4 regions of the Vibrio sp. TAP-3B genome follow, and region 1 is predicted to be linked to each of the others. Evidence: predicted binding sites of a transcription regulator. Region 1 holds the regulator's gene; each other region holds the start of a gene.
What was found. The regulator PurR, encoded in region 1, represses purine synthesis genes. The targets are predictions, from matches to a motif close to TNANGNAAACGTTTNCNTNA.

Region 2: the regulator PurR is predicted to act here: its motif matches at 2,783-2,802, upstream of purL (phosphoribosylformylglycinamidine synthase).
Region 3: the regulator PurR is predicted to act here: its motif matches at 2,378-2,397, upstream of metK (methionine adenosyltransferase).
Region 4: the regulator PurR is predicted to act here: its motif matches at 2,012-2,031, upstream of glpX (class II fructose-bisphosphatase).

The regions. Positions count from the first base shown of each region.
Region 1 is NZ_CM173495.1:574,237-578,833, reverse strand. It holds gene torD (molecular chaperone TorD) at 10-657, shown strand; gene purR (HTH-type transcriptional repressor PurR) at 1,118-2,122, shown strand; cyclic di-GMP riboswitch class I at 2,410-2,499, shown strand; gene AC3D28_RS02790 (TfoX/Sxy family DNA transformation protein) at 2,616-3,206, shown strand; gene AC3D28_RS02785 (TVP38/TMEM64 family protein) at 3,317-4,009, shown strand; gene AC3D28_RS02780 (putative signal transducing protein) at 4,009-4,329, shown strand; gene AC3D28_RS02775 (alpha/beta fold hydrolase) at 4,365-4,597, opposite strand, start outside.
Region 2 is NZ_CM173495.1:186,183-190,779, reverse strand. It holds gene purL (phosphoribosylformylglycinamidine synthase) at 1-2,641, opposite strand, end outside; gene mltF (membrane-bound lytic murein transglycosylase MltF) at 2,940-4,514, shown strand.
Region 3 is NZ_CM173495.1:1,869,271-1,873,867, forward strand. It holds gene epd (erythrose-4-phosphate dehydrogenase) at 1-56, opposite strand, end outside; partial or broken gene tkt (transketolase) at 233-2,228, opposite strand; gene metK (methionine adenosyltransferase) at 2,543-3,697, shown strand; gene AC3D28_RS08765 (DUF2189 domain-containing protein) at 4,119-4,597, shown strand, end outside.
Region 4 is NZ_CM173495.1:2,726,704-2,731,300, forward strand. It holds gene AC3D28_RS12890 (helix-turn-helix transcriptional regulator) at 128-742, opposite strand; gene glpX (class II fructose-bisphosphatase) at 947-1,954, opposite strand; gene zapB (cell division protein ZapB) at 2,302-2,544, shown strand; gene rraA (ribonuclease E activity regulator RraA) at 2,716-3,237, opposite strand; gene AC3D28_RS12910 (1,4-dihydroxy-2-naphthoate polyprenyltransferase) at 3,313-4,230, opposite strand; gene hslU (ATP-dependent protease ATPase subunit HslU) at 4,563-4,597, opposite strand, start outside.

The DNA.
Region 1 (4,597 bases):
AGCCCAAAAATGCAAGAAGTGAAAGCTTTTAATGAAAAACGCGCTGAAATTTACTGGTGGTTTTCGAGCTTGTTCGCCAAAGAATTAACAAACAAAGAATTGAAAACTTACCACAGTGTTGAAATTCGCGGTTTTTTAGCGGGTTTAGGTGAAAATGAATCCCTTAAACCTGCCGTTGACAGCCTTGTTAACGCATTGAATCGCCTACAAGATCGTCAAGACGCACAACTAGAGCTTGCCGCAGACTTTTGCGAACTGTTCTTAAAGACGGAAAAATACGGCGCCCTCCCTTACGCTTCAATGTACATTGGTGAATCAGGCTTACTCAATGACAAACCAGCGGAAGAGATGGAAAAATTAATGAGTGAATTTGGCGTTCAGGTTGATGTTAACCTCAAAGAACCAGCCGATCACTTAGCCGTTGAGCTCGACTTTTTAGGCAACATGATCATCCGCTCTAATGAACTAGAACAAGACAAACATATGGAAAAAGCGTTTGTTCAACAAAACTGCTTCATTCAACAACAGTTGATGTCTTGGCTGCCACAATTTGGACAAAAATGTAAGCAGCTCGATGAATTCGGTTTCTACTCAAGTGTTGCGCAACTATTAATTGCATTTTGTAAACTGGACAGCACTTACCTTCTTGGTGAATAATCGCCGCCTGTTTTAAGAAGCCCTCAAATCGGGCTTCCCATATTCGCAATGACTTCAAGATGCTTGGTAGATTATTCGTTTGCTTTTAATCTAACGCAAAGACACCCGGTTACTTAGCAGTCATAATGTGACTTCAAATACACAAAACACTGGTTGAAAGCATTGCTAGTCAGCCCACATAGAGCTAAAATGTGAGCGCAAACGATTAAATATGATTTATATGTAAACCGCTAAAATATAGCGGTTTTTGTGTTTTCTTAATGGGCTGATGACGATTTATCACCATATAGAAAAAAATAGAACTCATCGACCAGTTGCTACACACTTTTTTGCCGCTCTTAGGATAACCTCTGCCAAACACACTCAACATGAGCGTTTATAACGCTAAGTGTGAAAACGATTCTGGTATTGAGACACTCCATCACGGCATTTTTAAGTAGCTCGATACAGGACACCATTTATGGCCACTATAAAAGACGTTGCTCGCTTAGCCGGCGTTTCTACGACTACTGTTTCTCACGTTATTAACAAGACACGTTTCGTTGCCGAAACAACTCAAGAAAAAGTAATGAAAGCCGTTGATGAGCTTAACTACGCACCTAGCGCGGTTGCTCGCAGCTTAAAATGCAACTCAACGCGCACTATTGGCATGTTAGTGACTCAGTCCACCAACCTATTTTTCTCTGAAGTAATTGACGGTGTTGAGAGCTACTGTTACCGCCAGGGTTACACTCTGATCTTATGTAATACAGGTGGCATTTACGAGAAACAGCGCGACTACATCCGCATGCTAGCCGAGAAACGTGTAGATGGTATCTTAGTGATGTGTTCTGACCTGACGGAAGAGCTAAAACAGATGTTAGACCGTCATGCTGATATTCCTAAGGTCGTAATGGACTGGGGTCCAGAAAGCTCTCAAGCTGATAAGATTATGGATAATTCAGAAGAAGGTGGCTACATTGCAACCAAACACCTGATTGACAACGGCCATACGGATATCGCTTGTCTAAGTGGTCATTTTGAAAAACTCGCGTGTCAGGAGCGCATTGCTGGTTTTCGCCGCGCAATGACAGAAGCAAAGTTACCCATAAACGAAGATTGGATTCTAGAGGGCAACTTTGAGTGTGATACCGCCGTGTTGGTTGCAGAACAAATAACGGCAATGGACAAGCGTCCAACAGCCGTTTTCTGTTTCAACGATACTATGGCGCTGGGCCTTATGAGTCGTTTACAACAAAATGGCATTAAAGTACCTGATGATGTATCTGTCATTGGTTATGACAATATTGAATTGGCGGAGTACTTTTCACCACCACTTACGACTATTCACCAACCGAAGCGTCGTGTAGGTAAAAATGCATTCGAAATTTTACTTGAACGAATCAAAGATAAAGAACATGAGAAACGTGTTTTCGAAATGCAACCTGAGCTTGTCATTCGAAATACCGTGAAAAAACTGAACTGATATTAGCTTTAATATATAAAACTGGATCCAAGCGCTCTTACGAGCGCTTGTTTTTTAATAAAAAATAACATTTACAACACATTTTCTTGCTTATAAAATCGTTAATAGTAGGATAACTTGCTGTTTTATTTGGATGTGACTCAGTCTTGCCCTTCTTATTCTTTTAGAGTAAAACTTCTTCTTGAATATGCACAAATATGCACTAACTCACATTTTTACTGAACCAACATCACACTTTCAAGCGTAAAGTGTGATGTTAATTCAATATACAAAGTATGATCCAACTGTCACGCACAGGGCAAACCATCCGAAAGGATGGGACGCAAAGCCTCCGGCCTGAACCATCGTATACGATGGAAGGTAGCGGGGTTACCGATGGCAAATATGCATATAATGAGTTCACCCTTTATTGACATTGTGTCTGCATGTATTTGCTAACCTCTCGGACCTGATTTTTGGTGGCGTAATATTAATTACACCGAGATAACACATCATGGATAAACCGATACTCAAAGACTCTATGAAGCTATTTGAGGCACTTGGTACGATCAAGTCGCGCTCAATGTTTGGTGGCTTTGGTCTTTTCGCCGATGATACGATGTTCGCACTAGTTGTGAATAATCAACTTCATATACGAGCTGACCAAAAGACTTCATCTGATTTCGAGAAACAAGGGCTAAAACCATACGTTTATAAAAAGCGTGGTTTTCCAGTCGTAACTAAGTACTACGCGATTTCCAGCGACTTATGGAGATCAAACGACCACTTAGTTGAAGTAGCAAAGCAATCCTTAGAAAATGCAAAAATGGAAAAAAAGCAACAAGCGACAAGTAAACCTAACCGCTTGAAAGACTTGCCTAATTTGCGACTAGCTACTGAAAGAATGCTTAAGAAAGCTGGCATCGAATCGGTAGAAAAGCTAGAAGAAGAAGGTGCGCTTAATGCCTACAAAGCGATAATAGACACACACTCCGCCGCTGTGAGCATTGAGCTCCTCTGGGCACTAGAAGGTGCTATAAACGGCACTCATTGGAGTGTAGTTCCTCAAACTCGTCGAGACGAGTTGATTAGCGACCTTCAATAGAAATAAATCGCTAACCATAGAGTAAACCGCAGATAACACTGCGGTTTTTTTGTGAAATTTTTTCGGACTAAAATCTGTCTTATAAAGCATACCCAAGTGGAGCAAAAAATATGAATAAGAAACTGATTTTAGGTCTTACCCTATTAGCGCTAATCATCTTTTTAGGTGTGAACTTCAGTCAATACCTAACCCTAGAAAATGCTAAGGCACAACAACAACTACTGACCGCTTACATCGACCAAAACTTCGTGTTTTCTGCGGCAGTTTACTTCTTCGCTTACATCCTCATTACAGCATTTTCCATTCCTGGTGCAACAGTTGTCACTTTGCTTGGTGCGGCTCTCTTTGGGTTTTGGGCAAGTTTATTACTGGTTTCTTTTGCCAGCACAATGGGGGCGACCATTGCATTTCTAAGTAGTCGTTACTTATTGCATGATTGGGTTCAAATCAAATTTGGAGGAAAGCTCACTGCTATTAATCAAGGCGTTAAAAAGGACGGTGCGTTTTATCTATTTTCTCTTCGCTTAATCCCTGTATTCCCTTTTTTCTTGATTAATCTGCTAATGGGATTAACGCCAATGTCAGTCGGCCGGTTCTATCTGACGAGCCAAATTGGCATGCTGCCAGGAACGGCCGTTTACTTAAATGCAGGCACTCAATTAGCCACGATTGAAACGTTATCTGGCATCATCTCTCCCGCTGTCTTAGTGTCATTCGCATTATTGGGACTATTTCCAATTATCGCTAAATGGATTATGAATAAGGTAAGACCAATACCCAACCAACAAAATGGAAGCTCTTAATGAAGATATTTATCGCTAAGAACCCTGCAGAAGCACATATTGTATGTGAATTGCTAAAAAGCGAAAAAATCTCCTGCGAAGTTCGGGGAGAAGGTATTTTCGGTCTAAAAGGAGAATTGCCATTTAGTGATGATACGGACCCTTATGTTTGGTTACTTGCTCCTGAACAAAAGTTAAAAGCAATCGCAATTGTGGAAGCATACCAAAAACAATCACGCCGACATGAATACCCTGATTGGCAATGCCCTAAGTGTTTAGAAGTGAATGAAGGGCAATTTGGCGCCTGTTGGCAATGTGGGCATCAAATAGGAGAACCTTAGCACTCTCTCCTGCTCTCTCGTTTCATAATTTAACTCTACACCGCCAAGCTTTGCTGCTTGATAAATGCGATTGAGTACTGATTGAAGTCTTCAGGGCGTTCAACATTGCAAACATGTCCGCAATTTGGAATTTCACGTAAGACACTAAACTTATGCGCCGCAACCATCTCTTTCACGGGTTGAATGAACATATAGTCCCGTTCTCCCATTAAATAGAGAGTGGGGATTAGCAGTTCTCTATCTTTAAAGTATTTCATTAGCGGGTTGA
Region 2 (4,597 bases), 390 kb from region 1:
ACTTGTCATCACGAACTAAAGATTGCATCGCATCGAAGAAGCCTTTGAGCTGCTCAGCGTTATCAACATCAGCAGGTTTATCACCAAGCTGTTTGTAAACCTGTGCCAATGCTGTCGCACCCAGACGGTTCTTACCGTTACCTAGGTCAACAAGAATAAGGAAAGATTCACCTTTGTCAGTGCGTAGTTGTGGGGTCACGGTCTTACGTACGTCTTCCACACGGCCAAATGCCGTGATCACAAGAGACAGTGGCGATGTGACCTCTTTGATCTCACCTTTCTCTTCCCACTGAGTTTTCATCGACATGGAATCTTTACCTACTGGGATAGTCAGACCGAGCGCTGGACACAGCTCCTCACCGACCGCTTTCACCGCTTCATAAAGACCCGCATCTTCACCTGGGTGACCCGCCGGCGACATCCAGTTTGCCGACAACTTGATGTGTTTGATATCACCAATATCAGTCGCTGCGATATTAGTTAGTGACTCACCGACCGCTAGACGTGCTGATGCACCGAAATCGAGCAGCGCTACGGGTGTACGCTCCCCCATCGACATCGCTTCGCCGTGATAAGTATCGTAACTCGCGGCAGTTACTGCACAGTTCGCCACTGGTACCTGCCAAGGGCCAACCATTTGGTCACGAGCCACTAGGCCTGACACTGTGCGGTCACCAATGGTGATCAAGAAGGTCTTTTCCGCGACGGCTGGTAAACGTAGGACTCGGTCTGCCGCTTGATTGATTTCGATACCATTACGCGACATTGCTGGGCTCTCCACTTTCAGTGTTTTAGCGTCGCGGTGCATCTTCGGTGTTTTGCCAAGTAGGATATCCATTGGCATGTCGATAGGTGTGTTATCGAAGTGCGAATCTTCTAATATTAGATGGCGTTCTTCTGTTGCGACACCGACAACAGCGTACGGTGTTCGTTCACGCTTACAAATCGCATCAAATACTTCCATGTTCTCTGGTGCGACCGCAAGCACGTAACGTTCCTGAGACTCATTACACCAGATTTCTAGCGGGCTCATGCCCGGCTCATCATTGGGAACATCACGGAGCTGGAACTTACCGCCACGCTCACCGTCGTCGACAAGCTCAGGTAAGGCATTCGAGATACCGCCCGCGCCCACATCGTGGATAAATGCGATTGGGTTGTCGTCGCCTAGCTGCCAACAACGGTCGATCACTTCCTGACAGCGACGCTCCATCTCTGGGTTTTCACGCTGTACTGACGCAAAATCTAAATCTTCTGCCGACTGACCAGACGCCATTGACGATGCAGCCCCGCCCCCAAGACCGATGTTCATGGCTGGGCCGCCAAGTACGATCAGGCTCGCACCAACTGGAATTTCTTTCTTTTGCACATGTTCGTCACGAATGTTACCCATACCACCAGCAATCATGATTGGCTTGTGGTAACCACGCACTTCTTCGCCTGCGTGTGACGTCACTTTTTCTTCGTAAGTACGGAAGTACCCCAATAGGTTTGGGCGACCAAATTCGTTGTTAAACGCTGCGCCACCTAAAGGGCCTTCTAGCATAATGTCTAGCGCGTTGACTATCCGGCCAGGCTTGCCAAAGTCCGTTTCCCACGGCTGCTCAAAGCCAGGAATACGTAAATTCGAAGTCGTAAAACCAACTAAACCAGCCTTTGGTTTACCACCAATACCGGTTGCACCTTCGTCACGGATCTCACCACCAGAACCGGTTGAAGCCCCAGGCCACGGTGAAATTGCCGTTGGGTGATTGTGGGTTTCAACCTTCATCAAAATATGCGCATCTTCTTGGTGGTAATGGTATTGACGTGTTTTTGGATCTGGGAAGAAACGACCAGCTTTAGACCCCGTCATCACCGCCGCATTGTCTTTGTAGGCAGATAGAACGTAGTCTGGTGTCGTTTCAAACGTGTTTTTGATCATCTTGAACAGCGACTTCGGTTGCTCAACCCCGTCGATAGTCCAATCTGCGTTAAAAATTTTGTGGCGACAGTGCTCTGAGTTAGCCTGAGCAAACATCATCAATTCAATGTCGTTTGGGTTACGACCAAGCTTAGTAAAATTCTCTACCAAGTAATCAATTTCATCTTCGGCTAGCGCCAAACCTAGGGAAACGTTTGCTTCTTCAAGCGCAAGACGACCGCCCGCTAAGATATCAACATGCGCCACAGGCTTAGGCTCTGCGACTGTGAACAATGCTGACGCAGCTTCGAATTCTGTGAATACCGTTTCCATCATACGATCATAGATAAGTGCTTTTACGTCGGCTACTTGGGCGTTAGAAAGTGCAGTGGACGTTTCTATGTAATACGCCGTGCCTCTTTCAAGACGTTTCACTTTGTCTAAACCGCAGTTAATGGCAATGTCCGTAGATTTAGAAGACCAAGGAGAAATGGTGCCAGGACGAGGGGTAACAAGCAGTAGAAGGCCTTCAGGCTTATGCTCTTCGATAGTTGGGCCGTAAGTCAGCAACTTTTGAAGTTTTTCGAACTCTTGGCCGTCAAGGTCAGATTTGAGATCTGCAAAATGCATAAACTCGGCATAAATGCCCGTTACAGGCAGAGCTTGTTCACGACAAAGTTCCAGAAGTTTATTAACACGGAACTCAGAAAGAGCTGGGGAGCCACGCAAAATTCTCATGAGCTTAGGTCTCTTATACTATTGATTAAGATGATATTGGAATAAATTCAGTATGTTAAAACAATAAACCTCGAACTTATGCCGATTTCACCTCTCCGCTGCGAGCGCATTATATAGCAATTGTTTTTGTGATGTAACACCAGAGGCAACCGTTTGCGTCATTTTTTCATCAAATATGAGTTGAAGCCAAAATGTCGATAAAACACACAACGTCGCACTCTAACTGTGTGATTCACTTTGCCCCATGACCGCGCTTTGATATAAAGGTAGATAGAAATTTCCCGAGACGTACCTATTAATGCAAATAAGTCAGTTCAACCGATTCAAGCGCAGCGCCCTACTTTCTGTTTCTGTGCTACTACTTTCTGCCTGTCAGATTGAATCGGATCCAAAAAGTGAATTCGAACAAATTCAAGAACGTGGTGTGCTTCGAGTGGGCACGCTAAACGACCAGCTTTCCTATTATATTGGCCCCGACGGTCCCGCAGGATTAGACTACGAACTGGCACGTCAGTTCGCAGAACAACTCGACGTAAAACTCGAAATTAAGCCTGCGTTTCGTCAAGCTGATCTTTTCCCTGCTCTGAAGAAAGGGGATATCGATATTATTGCGACAGGTTTAAATCAAACGCCTCAAGCCGTGAAGCGATTTAGGCCCGGCCCAGCTTATTACTACGTAAGCCAACAAGTTGTTTATAAAAATGGACAACTTCGACCTCGCGACATTGAACAACTGATTGAGTACCAAGCATCGAAAGACAGCCAAGCTGAAGAAGGTACCAACGCTGGTGCTCAAACACTGAAAATCGTCGAGCAGTCACAATATGTTCCCACACTGACGGCATTGAGAAAACAGTATCCAGAACTGCAATTTGAAATTGTGGGAGATGCGGATACTCGAGATTTACTAAAATATGTGTCAACGGGTGAACTTCGTTTTACGGTAACTGACTCAGTCGAGCTGTCACTGGCTCAGCGCCTTTATCCAGATTTAGCGCTTGCTTTCGAACTGACAGAAGATCAACCAGTCTCTTGGTTTACGCGCCGCTCTGAAGATGAAAGCTTGTATGCCATGCTGATTGAGTTTTTCGGTAACATCAAACAATCGGGAGATCTCGCCACACTCGAAGAGAAGTACATCGGTCATATCGAAGCTTTTGACTACGTGGATACACGAGCCTTTATTCGAGCTCTTGATGATAAGTTGCCGAAGTGGGCCCCCCTATTCCAAAAATACAGTGAAGAATTTGATTGGCGCCTAATTGCAGCATTGGCTTATCAAGAATCCCATTGGAAACCAAGAGCCAAGTCCCCTACCGGCGTTAGAGGAATGATGATGCTCACCCTCCCTACCGCGAAGAGTGTTGACGTTACAAACCGACTTGATCCGGAGCAATCCGTTCGAGGAGGCGTCGAGTACTTGCGTCGTATTGTTGGCCGAGTTCCGGATAGTATCAATGAGCATGAAAAAATATGGTTCGCTTTGGCCTCATACAATATCGGCTATGGCCATATGATGGATGCTCGACGGCTCACCAAAGCACAAGGTGGCGATCCTAATGCATGGGCCGATGTGAAAGACAGGCTACCGTTACTACGCCAAAAGCGTTACTACAGCCAAACTCGCTATGGTTACGCCCGAGGGGATGAAGCACTCAATTACGTCGAAAACATTCGTCGCTACTATCAATCAATCGTTGGGCATGTTAGCCAGACGCCAACGGTTGATGAGGACGGTGATGACTTGCAAGTCATTCCACCACTCAACCCTGAGCTACTCACTTCAGGGGCCGTAGAGACAATGGCAGAGCAAGTGTCTGGCGCCTCAAAAGTAACGGTTGAAGAGCCAATAAAAGAAGCTCTCGAAGAATAAGTGAGAAAATGACGAGCTCATAAGCTCGTCATTTTTATTAAGCCCTAACTAAGCTAAAGCTTCTCTAAAATCCAATATTGCGA
Region 3 (4,597 bases), 1.3 Mb from region 1:
GCTCGCAGAACATTACGACCTATACGCCCAAATCCATTGATCGCAACCTTTAGCATCTATCCTTCGCCCTACCAAAAATTTCGTGTCACAGATACTACCTGATCAGGCTGAAAAACGCACCTGTTGAATCATAGTAAAGCAGGATTAAAAAAGGCCATCGCAATGATGGCCTTTCCAACTTTAGTATCTAACAGTCGTCCTTTACGTTCGGACTGTTGAGACAATCTAGCAGTTACGCTAGCAATTCTTTTGCTGTGTTCACTACGTTTTCAGTCGTGAAGCCAAACATCTCGAATAGCTGACCAGCAGGTGCAGATTCACCGAATGTCGTCATACCGATGATGCGACCGTCGAAACCAACGTACTTGTACCAGAAGTCTGCGATGCCCGCTTCGATAGCGATACGAGCTGTTACCTCTGATGGTAGAACTGCTTCACGGTAAGCGGCATCTTGCTTGTCGAATGCGTCTGTTGATGGCATTGAAACCACGCGTACTTTCTTACCTTCTGCTGTTAGTTGAGTCGCAGCTTCTACTGCTAGTTCAACTTCAGAGCCTGTTGCGATAAGGATAAGCTCTGGCTTGCCTTCGCAATCTTTTAGGATGTAAGCACCTTTCGCGATGTTCGCTACTTGTTCAGCTGTACGCTCTTGCTGTGCTAAGTTTTGACGAGAGAAGATAAGTGCAGTTGGTGCATCTTTACGTTCAATCGCTAGTTTCCAAGCAACCGCTGATTCAACTTGGTCACATGGACGCCATGTGCTCATATTTGGCGTTACACGTAGAGACGCCATTTGCTCAACGGGTTGGTGAGTTGGGCCATCTTCGCCAAGACCGATAGAATCGTGCGTGTACACTTGGATGTTCTGAATCTTCATCAGCGCAGCCATACGCATAGCATTGCGTGCGTATTCCATGAACATTAGGAATGTCGCACCGTAAGGAACGAAACCACCGTGCAGTGCAATACCATTAATGACCGCAGTCATACCGAATTCACGCACACCGTAGTGGATGTAGTTGCCAGAGAAGTCATCCGTTTCTAGAGACTTAGAACCAGACCACATGGTCAGGTTAGAAGGCGCTAGGTCAGCAGAGCCGCCCATGAATTCAGGAAGCATTTGACCAAACGCTTCTAGTGCATTTTGCGATGCTTTACGTGATGCAATGTTCGCTGGGTTTGCTTGAAGATCAGCAATGATTTGGTTGGCTTTTTCTTCCCATTCCGCTGGAAGTTCGCCGTTTAGACGACGTTTAAGCTCTGCTGCTTCTGCAGGGTAAGCTGCTGCGTATGCTTCGAACTTTTCATTCCAAGCCGCTTCTTTCGCTGCACCTGCTTCTTTTGCATCCCACTCCGCGTAAACATCTGCAGGGATTTCAAATGGACCGTACTCCCAACCTAGGTATTCGCGAGCCGCTTGGATCTCATCGTGACCTAGTGGTGCACCATGACAGTCGTGTGAACCAGATTTGTTAGGAGAACCGAAACCGATAATTGTTTTAGTACAGATCAGCGTCGGACGTGGGTCCGCTTTTGCTGCTTCAATGGCAGCGTTGATCGCTTCACTGTCATGACCATCTACGGCAGGAATGACATGCCAACCGTAAGCTTCAAAACGCTTAGGTGTATCGTCAGAGAACCAGCCTTCCACGTGACCGTCGATAGAAATGCCGTTGTCATCCCAGAACGCAATCAGTTTGCCTAGACCCAGTGTACCAGCAAGAGAGCATGCTTCGTGCGAGATGCCTTCCATCAGACAACCGTCACCCAAGAACACGTAAGTGAAGTGGTCAACGATGTCGTGACCTTCTTTGTTGAACTGTGCTGCAAGCGCTTTTTCAGCAATCGCCATACCCACAGCGTTTGTAACGCCTTGACCTAGAGGACCTGTTGTTGTCTCGATACCTGGTGCGTCAGCCGTACTCTGGGTGACCTGGCGTTTTAGAGTGCAATTGACGGAAGTTTTTCAGATCGTCAATAGACAACTCGTAACCGCTTAAGTGCAGTAGAGAATAAATCAGCATTGAGCCATGACCGTTAGACAGTACGAAACGGTCGCGATCTGCCCACTCTGGGTTTGATGGGTTGTGGTTTAGGTGAGAGCGCCAAAGAACTTCAGCGATATCAGCCATACCCATTGGTGCGCCAGGATGGCCTGAGTTAGCTTGTTGAACACCATCCATGCTTAGAGCACGAATTGCATTGGCAAGATGTTTACGAGACGACATGTCTGCTCCTGAGTACATTAAGCGAAACGAAAATAGGACATAATTCTCTCAAAGCCAGATAGGGTGTGCAAACGTTTTCCACCCTAAAACCTCACAAATATTGCACCTTTCACTGCAAACCCATCGAAGTTCTTAAAATTATCAATAAATGACGCAAACGTTTGGTTATAACAAAAACCAAAAAAGAACTTGTAATTCGAGCAATCAAATTTAGAATAGACGTCTAGATGTAGATACACCTACAAAAAACAGTATTAATTTGCGCTGGAGAGTTTATCATTCCCCAGTTTTAAACCAGATATAGTGGAGCTAACATGGCTAAGCACCTGTTTACTTCTGAGTCAGTATCAGAAGGTCATCCAGATAAAATTGCAGACCAGATTTCTGATGCGGTTCTTGACGCAATTCTAAAGCAAGACCCGAAAGCTCGTGTTGCATGTGAGACTTACGTTAAAACCGGCATGGTCATGGTGGGCGGTGAAATCACGACTTCTGCATGGGTAGACATCGAAGAACTAACTCGTGAAACGGTCAGTGAAATTGGCTACGTACACTCAGACATGGGGTTTGATGCAAACTCTTGTGCGGTATTAAACACCATCGGTAAACAGTCGCCAGATATCAACCAAGGTGTTGATAAAGCAGATCCTAAAGAACAAGGTGCAGGCGACCAAGGCATTATGTTTGGTTACGCTTGTAACGAAACTGAAGTACTAATGCCAGCGCCAATTACTTACTCTCACCGCCTTGTTCAAAAGCAAGCAGAAGTTCGTAAAAACGGCACCCTTCCTTGGCTACGTCCAGATGCAAAATCTCAGGTTACGTTCCAATATGACCAAGGCAATATCGTTGGTATCGACGCGGTCGTTCTTTCGACTCAACACTGTGATTCAATCTCAACTTCAGACCTGCGTGAAGCAGTAATGGAAGAGATCATTAAGCCAGTGCTACCTTCAGAATGGATTAATAAAGAAACTAACTTCTTTATCAACCCTACAGGTCGATTCGTCATTGGTGGCCCAATGGGTGACTGTGGTCTAACTGGTCGTAAGATCATCGTAGATACCTACGGCGGCGCAGCTCGTCACGGTGGTGGTGCCTTCTCTGGTAAAGATCCATCAAAAGTTGACCGCTCTGCTGCATATGCAGCACGTTATGTAGCGAAAAACATCGTCGCCGCTGGCATGGCTGACCGTTGTGAAATTCAGCTGTCTTACGCCATCGGTGTTGCTGATCCAACCTCTATCATGGTGGAAACGTTCGGTACTGAGAAAGTATCACACGACATCATCATTGAAGCGGTTCGTCAGTTCTTCGACCTGCGTCCATACGGTCTGCAAGAAATGCTTAACCTTCTGCAGCCAATCTACAAGAAGACAGCAGCGTACGGTCACTTCGGCCGTGAAGAGTTCCCGTGGGAAGCAACCGATAAAGCCGCTCTTCTACGCGATTTCGCTGGTATCAAGTAATCGAGCCAAGCTAAAATCAATCAAGCCCTCGCTTTTTAGTGGGGGCTTTTTATTGTTAACCATCTTTAATACCAACCGCAGCCAATAACCATTCAACCCCTCGCTTGTTAAAAAACCTTGATACCACTTTCTCCTTCTATTCCCTTCCTGCGTGATAAATAAATTTTTAGCAATTATTTGTAAATTACCTTATCTCCACCAATAGTTAAAACATTGTTAATTACAATTTGAATAGAGACAACGGATGCACTCAATGTGACCACAACACTTAGGCAATGTGTTAGTCAGGCATTCTTTATGGCCAATACCAAACAGAGAAACACTTAAATGTAATCTTGGAAAGCCGACTCCAATTTGACTGAACAGTAATCTCTGTAAGTTGGTATAAGTCGACATTTTGGCAATAAATCAAGGAGGAGTTATGCCTCGAACTGCTAATCAACCTGACTTCCGTAGCAAGCGAAAGGAAGTGCCAGACAACGAATATGCTAAGACGATCCCGTGTAATACGGTTAGCCTTTCCGCACCCTTCCATTGGCTTGCGTTAGGTTTACATGATTTTGTCCGACTGCCTCTCATCAGTGCATTTTATGGCATCTGCTTTATGGCCGCCGCTATCGGTATTGTTTTGCTGGTGCAATGGCAAGGCACCCACCTTGTCGTCATGCCGAGTTTAATCGTCTACATGTTAATTGGTCCGTTTTTAGCGCTCGGTTTATATGATGCCAGTTGGGAAAGAGAGCGTGGGCATAAAGCCAGCTTGTTTCATTCGATGAAAGCCATAGGGCGTAACTCTTCCTCTCAGTGGGCATTCGCTGTGCTGCTGTCAGTATGTATGATTTTCTGGATGCGTATCGCCGCGCTCCTACATGCGCTTTATCCGTCCGTTCAAGGCGCGCC
Region 4 (4,597 bases), 880 kb from region 1:
TAAAAGCCTATACCACGAAAATAGGGAGTGAGGATGAATGACACGGTTGTCTCATTTATAAGAGCAACTTTCTTTATCACAGATGAAATGAGTGCCTAGGTAAGGATCTAACACATGAGGAACACTGTCATTGTTGAATTCGATATACGCAGCGACGCTGACCACTAACTAGATGCTCCGTGCGTTCTATTTTGGTTTCGTGCCCCAGTAACGACTGAAACACATTAAGCTCTGATTGACACAGGCTCGGGCAACGCGTTGCAGCTTTACAAATGGGGCAATGATTTTCGATGAGAATAAAACCGTGTTCGTCTTTTTCGAGTTCGGCCATGTAGCCTTCTTGCTCACGTAATGAGACGAGTGCCTCCAACTTGCTTTCTAGATCATCATATTGGGCGAGATGCTGACGATAGGTTTGTAAGGTGATCTTTTCTCGCTCAGAGGTGACTTTATCGAGGCCATCCTGACCGAAAATGTGCTCCACCGCCTCGATAAACTGAATGGTTAATTCACCATGACGGTCGGCAAATTGTTCATGACCCTTTGGGGTCAGGGACCAATGACGAGCAGGACGACCCACTTTAACTTTTACGTCATGGATAGAAAGGATGTCATCATCTTCTAAACTCTGCAGATGCTGACGAGCACCCATGGTTGTCATCCCTAGCTCAGAAGAGAGTTGTTTTGCGGTGACAGAACCATCACGCTTAACGATTTGCAGTATCCTATCTACGGTCTTCATATATCCACCATCAATATGTCAGTACACATTATGCGCGATAGGGTTAGTAAAGAAAAGAGTTGACTTAGGTTAAAGGTTGATTTGATGATTTATCTATTAATCGGAGTTACGTACCTGTTGACGCTAATTTGTCGCCATTTTGAGCCGTGAGGGATAAGGAAGACGAAAAAGCTCCATCAAGAGGATGGAGCTTTAATTGAGATATTAAAGAATGATATCTCGCACTTCAGGATCTTTACGATCTAAGTAGTGAATAGACTTAATACGGCGGATGGTACGGCAGCGACCACGAACTAACAGTGTTTCTGTGGTCGCGATATTGTTTTGACGAGTGATGCCTTCTAGCAAGTCCCCTTTAGTGATCCCAGTGGCTGAGAATACGACGTTGTCGCTGCGTGCCATCTCTTCCATCTTGAGTACCACATTGGCTTTTACCCCCATCTCGGTGCAGCGCTTTAGTTCAGAGGCGCCGTAGATACGGTTTTCTTCGGTGTCACCTTTCACCTCATGGCGAGGCAATAAGCGGCCTTGCATGTCACCGTCTAGGGCGCGAATGACGGCGGCAGAAACCACGCCCTCTGGTGCCCCACCGATGCAGTACATCAGGTCGACTTCACTGTCTGGCATACAAGTGAGGATCGAAGCGGCCACATCACCATCAGGTACAGCGAAGACGCGCACGCCCATCGTCTGCATCTCGGCAATGACTTCATCGTGACGAGGTTTCGCTAAGGTGATAACAACCAGTGTGTCGAGTGACTTATTGAGCGCTCTTGCGACGTTTTCTAGGTTTTCTTTTAATGGTTTTTCTAAATCAATCACGCCTTTTGCACCAGGACCAACAACCAGTTTTTCCATGTACATATCAGGCGCTTTTAAAAAGCTGCCTTTTTCTCCAGCCGCAAGAACGGCAAGAGCATTGGATTGGCCCATCGCGGTCATGCGAGTGCCTTCTATTGGATCCACGGCGATATCAACTTCATCACCGCCGACACCGACTTGTTCACCAATGTATAGCATGGGCGCATCATCGATTTCACCCTCACCAATGACGATTTCACCGTTGATGTCTGTTTTGTTTAGTAAGGTACGCATCACCTCAACCGCTGCGCCGTCCGCCGCGTTTTTATCGCCTCGACCGAGCCATTTATAGCCAGCCAGTGCTGCGCCTTCAGTAACACGGGAAAATGCCATTGCTAAATCGCGTTTCATGATGTCTCCAAGTAAGCCAAGAGAAAGATAAATTTGCGCGGGGATTCTATCATAACGCGGGGTGAACGTTTGCTTTTTGCTGAGCTTTTACTTTAACTAAGTTGAATTTGATCAATACTTAGCACTATTTATGGCGCGGTAAGAGGCAAAATCCTTGCTCAAAAATGCTTCGTCGATAAGAAAAGTCAGCGTTTAGTGAGATTGCGCTTATTTTTTAACCGAATGATGCGAAATATTGAATATAGTAAGTGTTTCTCATCGCGACGCTGAGTAGAATGAACCTTATATAGGTTAGGTGTGCATCAGTCTCGTACATCGTCCCAACGGAATAACATAGGTAGGCCAAGATGTCTTTCGAAGTACTAGAACAACTAGAATCTAAAATTCAAACTGCAGTTGATACAATCACTCTTCTCCAGATGGAAGTCGAAGAGCTAAAAGCAGATAAGCTAAAACTAGCAGAAGAAGCAAATGAGCTTCGTTCGCAACGTGAAGAGCTAGAGCAAAAAGCGCAGCAAGCTCAACAAGAGCACTCACAATGGCAAGAACGCATTCGTACACTGCTAGGTAAAATGGACGAAGTGGAATAATTCACTTGTTCTTATTTGGAATTAAAAAAACACCCGCTTTAAGCGGGTGTTTGTGTATTTGAACGGTGGAAACGGGCGTAAGCTAACGTTTGAGTGTCGGGGCATTATTGATATGCCATCGATAATACCGAGGCGTTATATTGCGTTTCACTGACTTGAATTCGAAGTAAGTCAGAGTGTTTCCTCTTCATCCGATTTATCGAGCTCTAAGTTAATATTCAATGGCTCAGGAGACAAGATGATGCCGGTGTTATCGGCATAGATGTAATCTTCCGGTAAGAAGCTGACGCCACCAAAATTGACCGGGATGTCTAGCTCACCAATCCCTTGACTGGCTGCACCAACGGGGATAGAGGCTAAAGCCTGAATGCCGATATTCATATCTTCTAGTTCATCGACTTCACGAACACAGCCGTAAACGACCATCCCTTCCCACTCATTTTCTTCAGCGATGGTTGCGATTTCTGCATCAATTAAGGCTTTGCGTAAGGAGCCGCCACCGTCAATTAACAAAACGCGACCAAGTCCATCTTGTTCTAATGTCTCGCGGATCAGCGAATTGTCTTCAAAACACTTGATGGTGGTGGTTTGTCCAGCAAATGAAGCGCGACCGCCAAAGTTACTGAACATTGGTTCAACCACATCTACCTGATCGAGGTAGATATCACAGAGTGCTGAGGTATTGTATTCCATAGCTTACCTTTCTAAACAGAAATTGGTTGTCTTGAGTATATATGGGCATTAAGTCAATGCAATGACAATCTTTTTTTAACTTACTAGAGTTTGAGCTACCACAATTGTTGCAAACAAAACGTTCGTGACTAAAGAGCATTTCACGATGACGGGCATCATTGGTGCTATCTGTGCTGGTTTTTTCGTGTTCCAAACCGCTTTACCATGATCGGCCACGAAGTAGATACTCAGTAAAAATGGCAGACTAATCCAAACTGGTTTGTCTTGAATCAGTAAATACGCGGCAAACGCAAGGATGGCTCCGCCAAGTAGAATAAAATGATAGTGCTTTGCTTTGCGTTGCCCTAGACGCACGGGAACAGTGCGCTTACCACATTCACGGTCGTTTTCGATATCACGCATGTTGTTAATGTTCAGTACCGCTACGGCTAGTAAACCACAGCCCAGAGCAGGTAAGAACAGCGCGGCATCGACATGACCGGTATGCAAAAAGTAGGTGCCCGAGACGCCTAGCAAACCAAAGAAGAGGAAGACAGAGATGTCTCCCAACCCGACATAGCCATATGGTTTGCTGCCCATGGTATACGCAATTGCGGCAAGGATCGCGAGCATGCCTAGCCCGATGAAAGTGGCAATGCTTTCTAGCGAGTTGAGTGAGTAAAAGACCAAGATTAACCCTGAGAGTGCAGTCAAAACGATGTTGAAGGTAATGGCTTGTTTCATCTGTTTTGCGTTTACGGCGCCGGACTGCATCGCCCGTAAAGGGCCTAAGCGCTTTTCATTATCAGTTCCCTGCACGGCATCGCCATAATCATTAGCAAGGTTGGATAAAATCTGCAGTAGTGTCGCTGTGACGAAAGCCATGATAGCTATCGTCATCGAGAAGTGCCCCGTGGAGTATGCAAGTACGCTACCTGTTAAGATAGAGACTAATGCCAGAGGTAATGTTTTAGGGCGAGCGGCCTCAAGCCAGATCTGTAAAGATTGTTTCATGGAAATTTCGTGCTAGTAACCAATGTGCCCAGTATAAGCACAAAGAGGTGGATACGCTATTGACCTAAAACAAGTCAATTAGGAGTCTCTTTATGAAGAGTACTGTCGTGGCTAGTACAAGCTGGAGTTCAGCGTACGCAGTAGTCAGATATTTGTTCGTCCTAGTTCTTCGAAAATTACACTTTGGGTTGATGAGTTTGAATCAAGAGCTCTCGCCGTTCTGAACGCTAAGGGACGATTGTGGTATGTAGTCCCCTGTTGATGCAGGGCAACCTCGCAAATATCGACAAGCCCAGAATAGGACTTCTGGGCTTGTGCAGTGAGGGGGGCGACTAAAGAATAAAGCGGCTTAGATCTTCATCTTCAA